2 regions of the Paraclostridium tenue genome follow, and region 2 is predicted to be linked to the other one. Evidence: predicted binding sites of a transcription regulator. Region 2 holds the regulator's gene; the other holds the start of a gene.
What was found. Region 2 encodes HrcA, which represses chaperone genes, less so after heat shock. Its sites were predicted from a motif close to TTAGCACTCNNNNNNNNNGAGTGCTAA; they were not measured.

Region 1: ABFX13_RS08620 (co-chaperone GroES) is a predicted target of HrcA. The motif match lies at 3,469-3,495, and genes of this name have one in related genera.

The regions. Positions count from the first base shown of each region.
Region 1 covers NZ_BAAACP010000009.1:53,959-58,514, forward strand. The annotation lists partial or broken gene larC (nickel pincer cofactor biosynthesis protein LarC) at 1-527, opposite strand, end outside; gene larB (nickel pincer cofactor biosynthesis protein LarB) at 553-1,296, opposite strand; gene groL (chaperonin GroEL) at 1,491-3,113, opposite strand; gene ABFX13_RS08620 (co-chaperone GroES) at 3,134-3,418, opposite strand; gene cls (cardiolipin synthase) at 3,609-4,556, opposite strand, start outside.
Region 2 covers NZ_BAAACP010000003.1:127,374-131,929, reverse strand. The annotation lists gene dnaJ (molecular chaperone DnaJ) at 1-319, opposite strand, end outside; gene dnaK (molecular chaperone DnaK) at 423-2,258, opposite strand; gene grpE (nucleotide exchange factor GrpE) at 2,324-2,878, opposite strand; gene hrcA (heat-inducible transcriptional repressor HrcA) at 2,894-3,913, opposite strand; gene hemW (radical SAM family heme chaperone HemW) at 4,018-4,556, opposite strand, start outside.

The DNA of each region.
Region 1 (4,556 bases), on a different contig from region 2:
TCAATTGTAGCAGGTGCTGGAACTGGCATAATGCCATGATCACACTTTACAGTACCAGAACCAACAGGTACAGAACTTGAATATATCTTATCTATATTTAATAAATCTATTAATACTGAGCAGCCTACTATATCAACTATAGAATCAATAGCTCCAACTTCATGAAAGTGTATTTTATCTATAGTTGTTCCATGTACTTTAGCTTCTGCCTCTGCTACAGTCATAAATATCTTTTTAGCTCTGTCTTTTATACTATCCTTTAAAGATGAATTATCAATAATTTCAAATACATCTACTAAGTGTCTATGATCATGATTTTCTTTTGCTATTACATTAACTTTTGTCCCTACTATACCACTTTCATTTTTATAATCTATTTCTATACTAAACTCATCATCTAGATTAAGCTTATTCATTTCTTCTAAAAATATTTCTGATGGAACTCCTGCATTTATTAAACTAGCCATAGTCATATCACCAGAAATACCATTTACTATATCAAAATATAAAACTCTTTCTTCTAACATAATTTACACTCCCATTTAATTAGTGTTAATCTAATTTATTTATAGTAGCAGCCAAATAACCAGCTCCAAATCCATTGTCTATATTAACTACAGATATACCTGATGCACAGCTATTTAACATTGTTAAAAGAGCTGAAATCCCACCAAAATTAGCTCCATATCCAACAGATGTTGGAACTGCTATAACAGGTACATCAACTAATCCTCCTACAACACTTGGAAGTGCCCCTTCCATACCTGCTATAACTATTAATACCCTAGCTGACTTAAGTATATTCAATTTATTTAATAATCTATGTATCCCTGCTACTCCAACATCATAAACCCTTTCTACTTCATTTCCTAAAAATTTAGCTGTATAGTATGCTTCATCTGCAACAGGAATATCTGAAGTTCCTCCTGTAACAACTACAATTTTACCTTTGCCTATATTCTTTATAGGTTTATTTTCTATCTTTAAAATTCTAGATAACTCTTCATATTCACAATTAGGATATATATTTCTTATCTTTTTATAAGTATCTTTTCTACATCTAGTTCCTAATATATTAGAACCTTTTTCATTCATTCTTTTTATAATTCCTAATATATGTTCATCACTTTTTCCTTCACAATATATAACTTCTGGATATCCATTTCTTATTTGCCTATGGTGGTCAATATTTGCATATCCTATATCCTCATAAGGTAAATCTTTTAATTTATCAATAGCTAAATCTATATCTATATCACCATTTTTTACTTTCTCTAATAAATTTCTAATATCCATAAGTTCCCCCTATTATTGGTTGTTTAATAATAATTTTAACACACTAAGCATACCTTTTCCAGCCACCCAGTTTCATATAATATCCTCATATAAAAAAGAGATAATTTGAAAATTAATTCCAAATTATCTCTTTTTATTTTTCTTTTACCACAACAAGTTAAATAGTAATATTTCAAAACTTACTATTAATCAACCTACATCATTGGAGGCATTCCTCCACCCATTCCAGGCACTGGCTCACTTTCTGGAAGATCAGCAACAGCAGCTTCAGTAGTTAAAAATACGCCTGCTATAGATGCAGCATTTTGTAATGCACTTCTAGTTACCTTAGTTGGATCAACTATACCAGCTTCTATCATATTCACGTATTTTTCATTTAAAGCATCAAATCCTACTTCAGCATCTTCATTTATAACTTTTTGTATTATAACAGCTCCTTCAAGACCAGCATTAATAGCTATTTGTCTTAATGGCTCTTCTAAAGCTCTTCTTATTATCTTAGCTCCAACTTGAAGTTCTCCTTCAAGCTCTTCTATTAATTTATCTACAACTGGGATAACACTAACTAATGCAGTACCTCCACCAGCAACTATACCTTCTTCAACAGCTGCTCTTGTAGCATTTAAAGCATCTTCTATTCTTAATTTTCTTTCTTTCATTTCAACTTCTGTTGCAGCTCCAACTTTTATAACAGCAACTCCACCAGCAAGTTTAGCTAATCTTTCCATTAATTTTTCTGTATCAAACTCAGAAGTAGTTTGCTCAATTTGATGTTTTATTTGAGCTACTCTATCTTCTATAGCTTTTTTATCTCCAGCACCATCTACTATTGTAGTATTTTCTTTAGTTACTTTAACAGATCCTGCTCTACCTAACATAGATAAGTCTGCTTCTTTTAAATCATATCCTAATTCTTCAGATATAACTGTTCCTCCAGTAAGTACTGCTATATCTTCAAGCATAGCTTTTCTTCTATCTCCAAATCCTGGAGCCTTAACAGCAACTACTTCAAATGTTCCTCTTAATTTATTAACTACTAATGTAGATAATGCTTCTCCTTCTACATCTTCAGCTACTATTAATAATTTTTTACCTTGTTGAACTATTTGCTCAAGAACAGGTAATATATCTTGTATGTTAGTTATTTTTCTATCTGTTATTAATATATATGGATCATTTAATACAGCTTCCATTTTGTCAACATCAGTTACCATGTAAGCTGAAACAAATCCTCTATCAAATTGCATACCTTCAACTGCATCTAATTCAGTATGCATAGTCTTAGATTCTTCAACAGTTATAACTCCATCTTTACCTACTATCTCCATAGCTTCTGCTATTAAATTACCTACTTCTTCATCTCCAGCAGATATAGAAGCAACTTGAGATATAGATTCTTTAGTTTCTATAGTTTTTGATTGTTTTTTTAATTCTTCAACTGATACTTCAACAGCTTTTTGTATTCCTTTTCTAATTAATATTGGATTAGCTCCTGCAGTTACATTTTTTAATCCTTCTCTTATTATAGCTTGAGCAAGAACTGTTGCAGTTGTAGTTCCATCTCCTGCTACATCATTAGTTTTAGTAGCAACTTCTTTAACTAATTGAGCTCCCATATTTTCAAATCTATCTTCTAATTCTATTTCTTTAGCTATAGTAACACCATCATTAGTTATAAGTGGTGCTCCAAATTTTTTATCTAATATAACATTTCTTCCTTTAGGTCCTAATGTTACCTTTACAGTATCTGCTAATTTATTTACACCAGCTTCTAAAGCTGATCTTGAATCTTGAGCGAATTTTATTTCTTTAGCCATTTTATATACCTCCCCTAATATTATTCAACTACTGCTAATATTTCACTTTGTTTTAATATTGTATATTCTTGACCTTCTAATTTAACTTCTGATCCTGCATATTTAGAAAATATTACTTTATCTCCTACTTTTAATTCCATCTTAACTTCTTTTCCATCTACCATTCCACCAGGTCCTACTTCAACTACCTCAGCTATTTGAGGTTGTTCTTTAGCTGCCCCAGGTAAAACTATACCACTTGCAGTTTTTTCTTCTGCTTCAATTTTCTTTATAACTACTCTGTCAGCCAATGGTCTTATTCTCATAATTATCCCTCCTAATGAAATTTATATATGTAAATTTTTTTATTAGCTTTTTATCACTCTACTTACTAGAGTGCTAACAACTTTATAATATCTCAAACTTTTTTATTTTTCAATAGTTTTAACCAGATTTTATACATTTTTTATACGAGGAATTTTTGTTTGTATTGACAAAACTCCTCGTATAATATGTTTATAAAATAGGAGAAAATAGTCTTGCCACAGATTCTACCCATTTTTTTATAAATGGTCTATTTTCAAAATCTTTTAATTTTATTTCTTCACTATTTTCAATATCTTTAAAGAAATCATCTGTTATTTTTTTTATTATTTTTTTATCATAAATAAATGCATTCATTTCAAAATTAAGCATAAAACTTCTTAAGTCCATATTTGCAGAACCTATTGATGAAATCTTATCATCTATAATTACTACTTTTGAGTGTATAAATCCTTTTTTATATAAATAAACTTTTCCTCCAGATCTTAAAATATCATCAAAATATGAATATGATGCTTGATGTACAATTTTATGATCTGCAATACTTGGAAATATAATTCTTACATCAACTCCACTAAGTGCTGCACTTTTTAATGCTCTTAACAAACTTTCATCTGGTATAAAATATGGAGTCTCTATATAAACCCTTTCCTTAGCATTACAAATAGCTGAAAAATATGCATAATGTATAGCTTCCCAATCACTATCTGGCCCAGTCGCAACAACTTGTATCATAGAGTTTCCCATATAATTTAATTTTGGAAAATATCGTTCATCAAATGATTCCTTTTTAGTTGTATAATACCAATCAATCAAAAATACCATTTGTAGCATATAAACAGAGCTACCTTCTATTCTTATATGAGTATCCCTCCAGTATCCAAACTTTTCATTTTTACCCATATATTCATCACCTATATTTATGCCACCTGTATATCCTATATGACCATCAATTATAGCAATTTTACGATGATTTCTATAATTTATTTTACCTCCTATTATAGGAAATTTGGCTGGTAAAAATGGTACTATCTCTATACCTTCATCTTTCATATCTTGAAAGAATCTCCTGTCGAACCAAAACCTCCAACATCCAACATCATCATATAAAATTTTTATACTTACTCCTTCATTTGCTTT
Region 2 (4,556 bases):
CAAACATATCACCGAATATATCACCAAATATATCTTCGAATCCTCCAGCTCCTCCGCCGAAGCCTCCAAATCCTCCTTGGCCACCAAATCCGCCGTTTACACCTTCGTGTCCAAATTGGTCATAGTTAGCTCTCTTTGTTTCATCTGATAATACTTCGTATGCTTCATTTATTTCTTTAAACTTTGCTTCTGCTTCTTTATCATCCGGATTTCTATCTGGATGATACTTCATCGCAAGTTTTCTGTATGCTTTTTTTAACGCTTGTGCATCAGCGCCTTTATCAACGCCTAGCACCTCATAATAGTCTCTTTTAGCCACTCTTGCCACCACCTTTAATTACAGAATAATAGCTTGTAGACGTCTACAAGCTATTATTAATTTTATATATTTATTATATACAAGTAACTCTGTTTTTTAAATACTATTTTTGATCATCTACTTCTCTAAAATCAGCATCTACTACATTGTCATCTTGTTTAGTTTCTTCTTGAGCTCCACCTTGAGCTTGCTCTTGTTGAGCTTGTTGATACATTTGCTCAGCTATTTTGTGGAATTTGTTGTTTAATTCTTCTAAAGCTTTATTTAATTCTTCAGCTGTAACATCTTCTTTAGCTTTTAATTCTTTTAATTTAGCTATTTCAGCTTCAACTTCAGATTTAGCAGCAGCATCTACTTTATCTCCAGCTTCATTTAAAGTTTTTTCCATTTGATATATAGTAGCTTCAGTTTGGTTTACAGCTTCTATTTTTTCTTTCTTTTGTTTGTCAGCTTCAGCATTCATTTCAGCTTCTTTAACTTTTTGTTGTATTTCTTCTTCACTTAAGTTAGTTCCTGAAGTTATAGTAACTTTTTGTTCTTTTCCAGTTCCTAAATCTTTAGCAGTGACGTGAACTATACCGTTAGCATCTATATCAAAAGTAACTTCTATTTGAGGTATTCCTCTTGGAGCTGGTGGTATATCAGTTAATTGGAATCTACCTAAAGTAGTGTTATCATAAGACATACTTCTTTCACCTTGAAGTACATGTATATCAACAGCAGTTTGGTTATCTGCAGCAGTTGAGAATACTTGTGATTTCTTAGTTGGTATAGTAGTATTTCTTTCTATTATCTTAGTCATTACATTACCCATAGTTTCGATACCTAATGATAATGGAGTAACATCAAGAAGTAATAAGTCTTTAACATCTCCAGCTAAAACCCCACCTTGTATAGCAGCACCTGCAGCAACACATTCATCTGGGTTTATACCTTTGTGAGGTTCTTTTCCTATGAATTTCTTAACAGCTTCTTGAACAGCTGGTATTCTTGTAGAACCACCAACTAATAATACATCATCTATATCAGAAGTTGAAAGTCCAGCATCTTGTAATGCTCTTCTTGTTGGTTCCATAGTTTTTTCTACTAAGTGAGCAGTTAATTCATCAAATTTAGCTCTTGATAAATCTATGTTAAGGTGTTTTGGTCCTTCAGCAGTAGCAGTTATAAATGGTAAGTTTATGTTAGTACTCATTGTTGAAGATAACTCTTTTTTAGCTTTCTCAGCAGCTTCTTTTAATCTTTGAAGAGCCATTTTGTCATTTCTTAAATCTACACCTTCAGCTTTTTTGAATTCTTCAGCTAAATAATCTATTATAACTTGGTCAAAGTCATCTCCACCTAATCTGTTGTTACCAGCAGTAGCTAAAACTTCGAATGTTCCATCTCCGATTTCTAGAACAGATACGTCAAATGTACCTCCACCTAAGTCAAATACTAATATTTTCTTTTCTTGATCTAATTTATCCATACCGTAAGCAAGTGCAGCAGCAGTTGGCTCGTTTATTATTCTCTTAACATCAAGTCCTGCTATTCTACCTGCATCTTTAGTTGCTTGTCTTTGTGCATCTGTAAAGTATGCTGGAACTGTTATAACAGCTTCAGTTACAGGTTGCCCTAAGTAGCTTTCAGCATCAGCTTTTAATTTTTGTAATGTTATAGCTGATATTTCTTGTGGACTATAATCTTTTCCATCTATATTAACTTTGTAATCAGTTCCCATGTGAGTTTTTATTGATATTATTGTTCTATCAGCATTAGTAACTGCTTGTCTTTTTGCAGGCTCTCCTACTATTCTTTCACCATCTTTAGTAAATGCAACTACTGACGGAGTAGTTCTCATTCCTTCTGAGTTTGGTATTATTTGAGGTTCTCCACCTTCTAAAACCGCAACACAAGAGTTTGTTGTTCCTAAGTCAATTCCTATTATTTTTCCCATTTTAATATCCTCCTTGAATTCTTCTATATAATATTGATATTAATTCAATCTTAATTGTTTATTTATTAGCAAGATACTTTAACCATTGCAGGTCTTAGTACTTTTGTATTTAATTTATACCCTTTTTGTAAAACCATAACCACTTTATTAGCTTCAGTGCCTTCTACGGGTTCTTGCATAACTGCTAAGTGTAGGTTTGGATCAAATTCTTGACCTTCAGCTTCTATTTCTTCTAGTCCGAATTTCTCAAATGTAGCTTTTAATTGTTTTTGAACCATGTCAATTCCCTTATACATACTATCTTCTTTATCAGTACAAGCATCCATAGCTCTTTCCATATTATCCATAACTGGTATTAACTCATTTAAGATTTTTTCATTAGCAAATATACCCATAGTTTCTTTCTCTTGTTGAGTTCTTCTTCTATAGTTAGCATATTCAGCTTGAAGTCTTTGAAGAGTATCAGTTAATTCTTCTACCTTTTTGTCTTTTTCATCAGCTTCTGAAGTTTCTTTAGCTTCTGTCGCTTCTTCTATTGCTTCTTCTATAGTTTCTTCGACTTCTTCTGAAGCATTTTCTTTTACTTCTTCTTGTAATTCTTCTTGCATATCTTTTTCCAAAACTTACACCCCTAACTATTTTTTGTTTAGTAGTAGTCCCATATAATTAAGTATTGAGTATACTTTTGCATAATCCATTCTAGTTGGCCCAATCAAACTAATCTTTCCTACTACATCTTTATCTATATTGTAAGTTGCAGTTATAATACTACAATCTTGAGCTACCTTACATTCATTATCACTTCCGATAATTATATTTAGATTTTCTTTTTGAATTCCTCTTGATTTTAACATGCTAGATATATTTTCTTTTTCTTCTAACATAGTTAAAAATGTTTTTGCTCTAACTACATCACTAAACTCTGGGAAATTAAATATATTAGTTGCTCCACTTAAAGAAATCGATGTATCATTTTCTTCAAAACCAAAGTTTAATGAATCTATAAGCTTATCTATAACTAAAGAGTTTTCTGTAATCTCGTATTTTATGTAGTTTAAAAACTCATCGTCTATCTCAGTTATATTTTTACCTGAAAGCTTTCTAGTAAGATTATCAGAAATTAAATTAAGCTTAGCTTGATCAATTTGCACATTAGTTGAAAGATTTGTATTTTTAATTTCGCCTTTTTCAGTAACTACTATTAAAACTATACTTTTTTCATCTAATCCAACTAACTGTATATGTTTTATATTTTGTAAACTTGATACATTTTTAGTAACAGCTATAGTTGTATAATTAGTTAACTTTGATATCAACTTAGATGTTTCATGTATTAAATCATTCATATAGTTTATATTTTTATTTATTGATTCTTTTATTAATTTTTTTTCAACATTATCTAATTCATGTTCTTTCATAAGAGAATCAACATAAAGCTTATATCCTTTTTCTGAAGGAATTCTCCCTGAGGAGGTATGAGGTTGAATTAAATATCCTAATTCTTCTAAGTCAGCCATTTCATTTCTTATCGTGGCTGCGCTTATTCCTAACTCATACTTTTTAGAAAGAGTTCTAGATCCTACAGCTTCTGCAGTTTCTATATAATCTTTAACTATAGCTTTAAGGATATTTAGTTTTCTTTCATTTAGTTCCACCATAATCCTAAGCCTCCTCTTTTGTTAGCACTCATTAAGTTGGAGTGCTAAAAGATTATATATATTTTATAACACTTTAAAAATTCTTTGTCAACAGTTTTTAATTAATTTATAAATTCTATAAATACACTGTTTGAAATTTCTCTTCCTTTTTGAGTCAAAGACAAATTAAATTTGTCTAATTTTACAAGTTCACGCTCTAATAATTTGTCTAAAACATCTTTATATAATTCATAAAAATCAATCTTAAATCTTTCTTTAAATACTTCTAGATTTATCCCTTCATTCATTCTAAGTCCCATAAAAATAAATTCTTCTATTTTATCTTTGTCATTTAATTTATTTTCTTCGTCTATAGGTTTTATATTTTGATTAATTTTATTATTATATTCATTTAAATTTTTTATATTAGAGTATCTTATATCATTTATATACCCTGACGCTCCAGGCCCTAACCCTAAATAGTTGTCACATTTCCAATATATTATATTATGCTTACACTCTTTTCCTTGTTTTGCATAATTAGATATTTCATATTGATTGTATCCATGCTTTTTTAATGTATTTATAGTATATTCATACATATCTATATCTGTATCCTCATCTAAAAGGTTAAATTCATTATTTTCATACATATCATAAA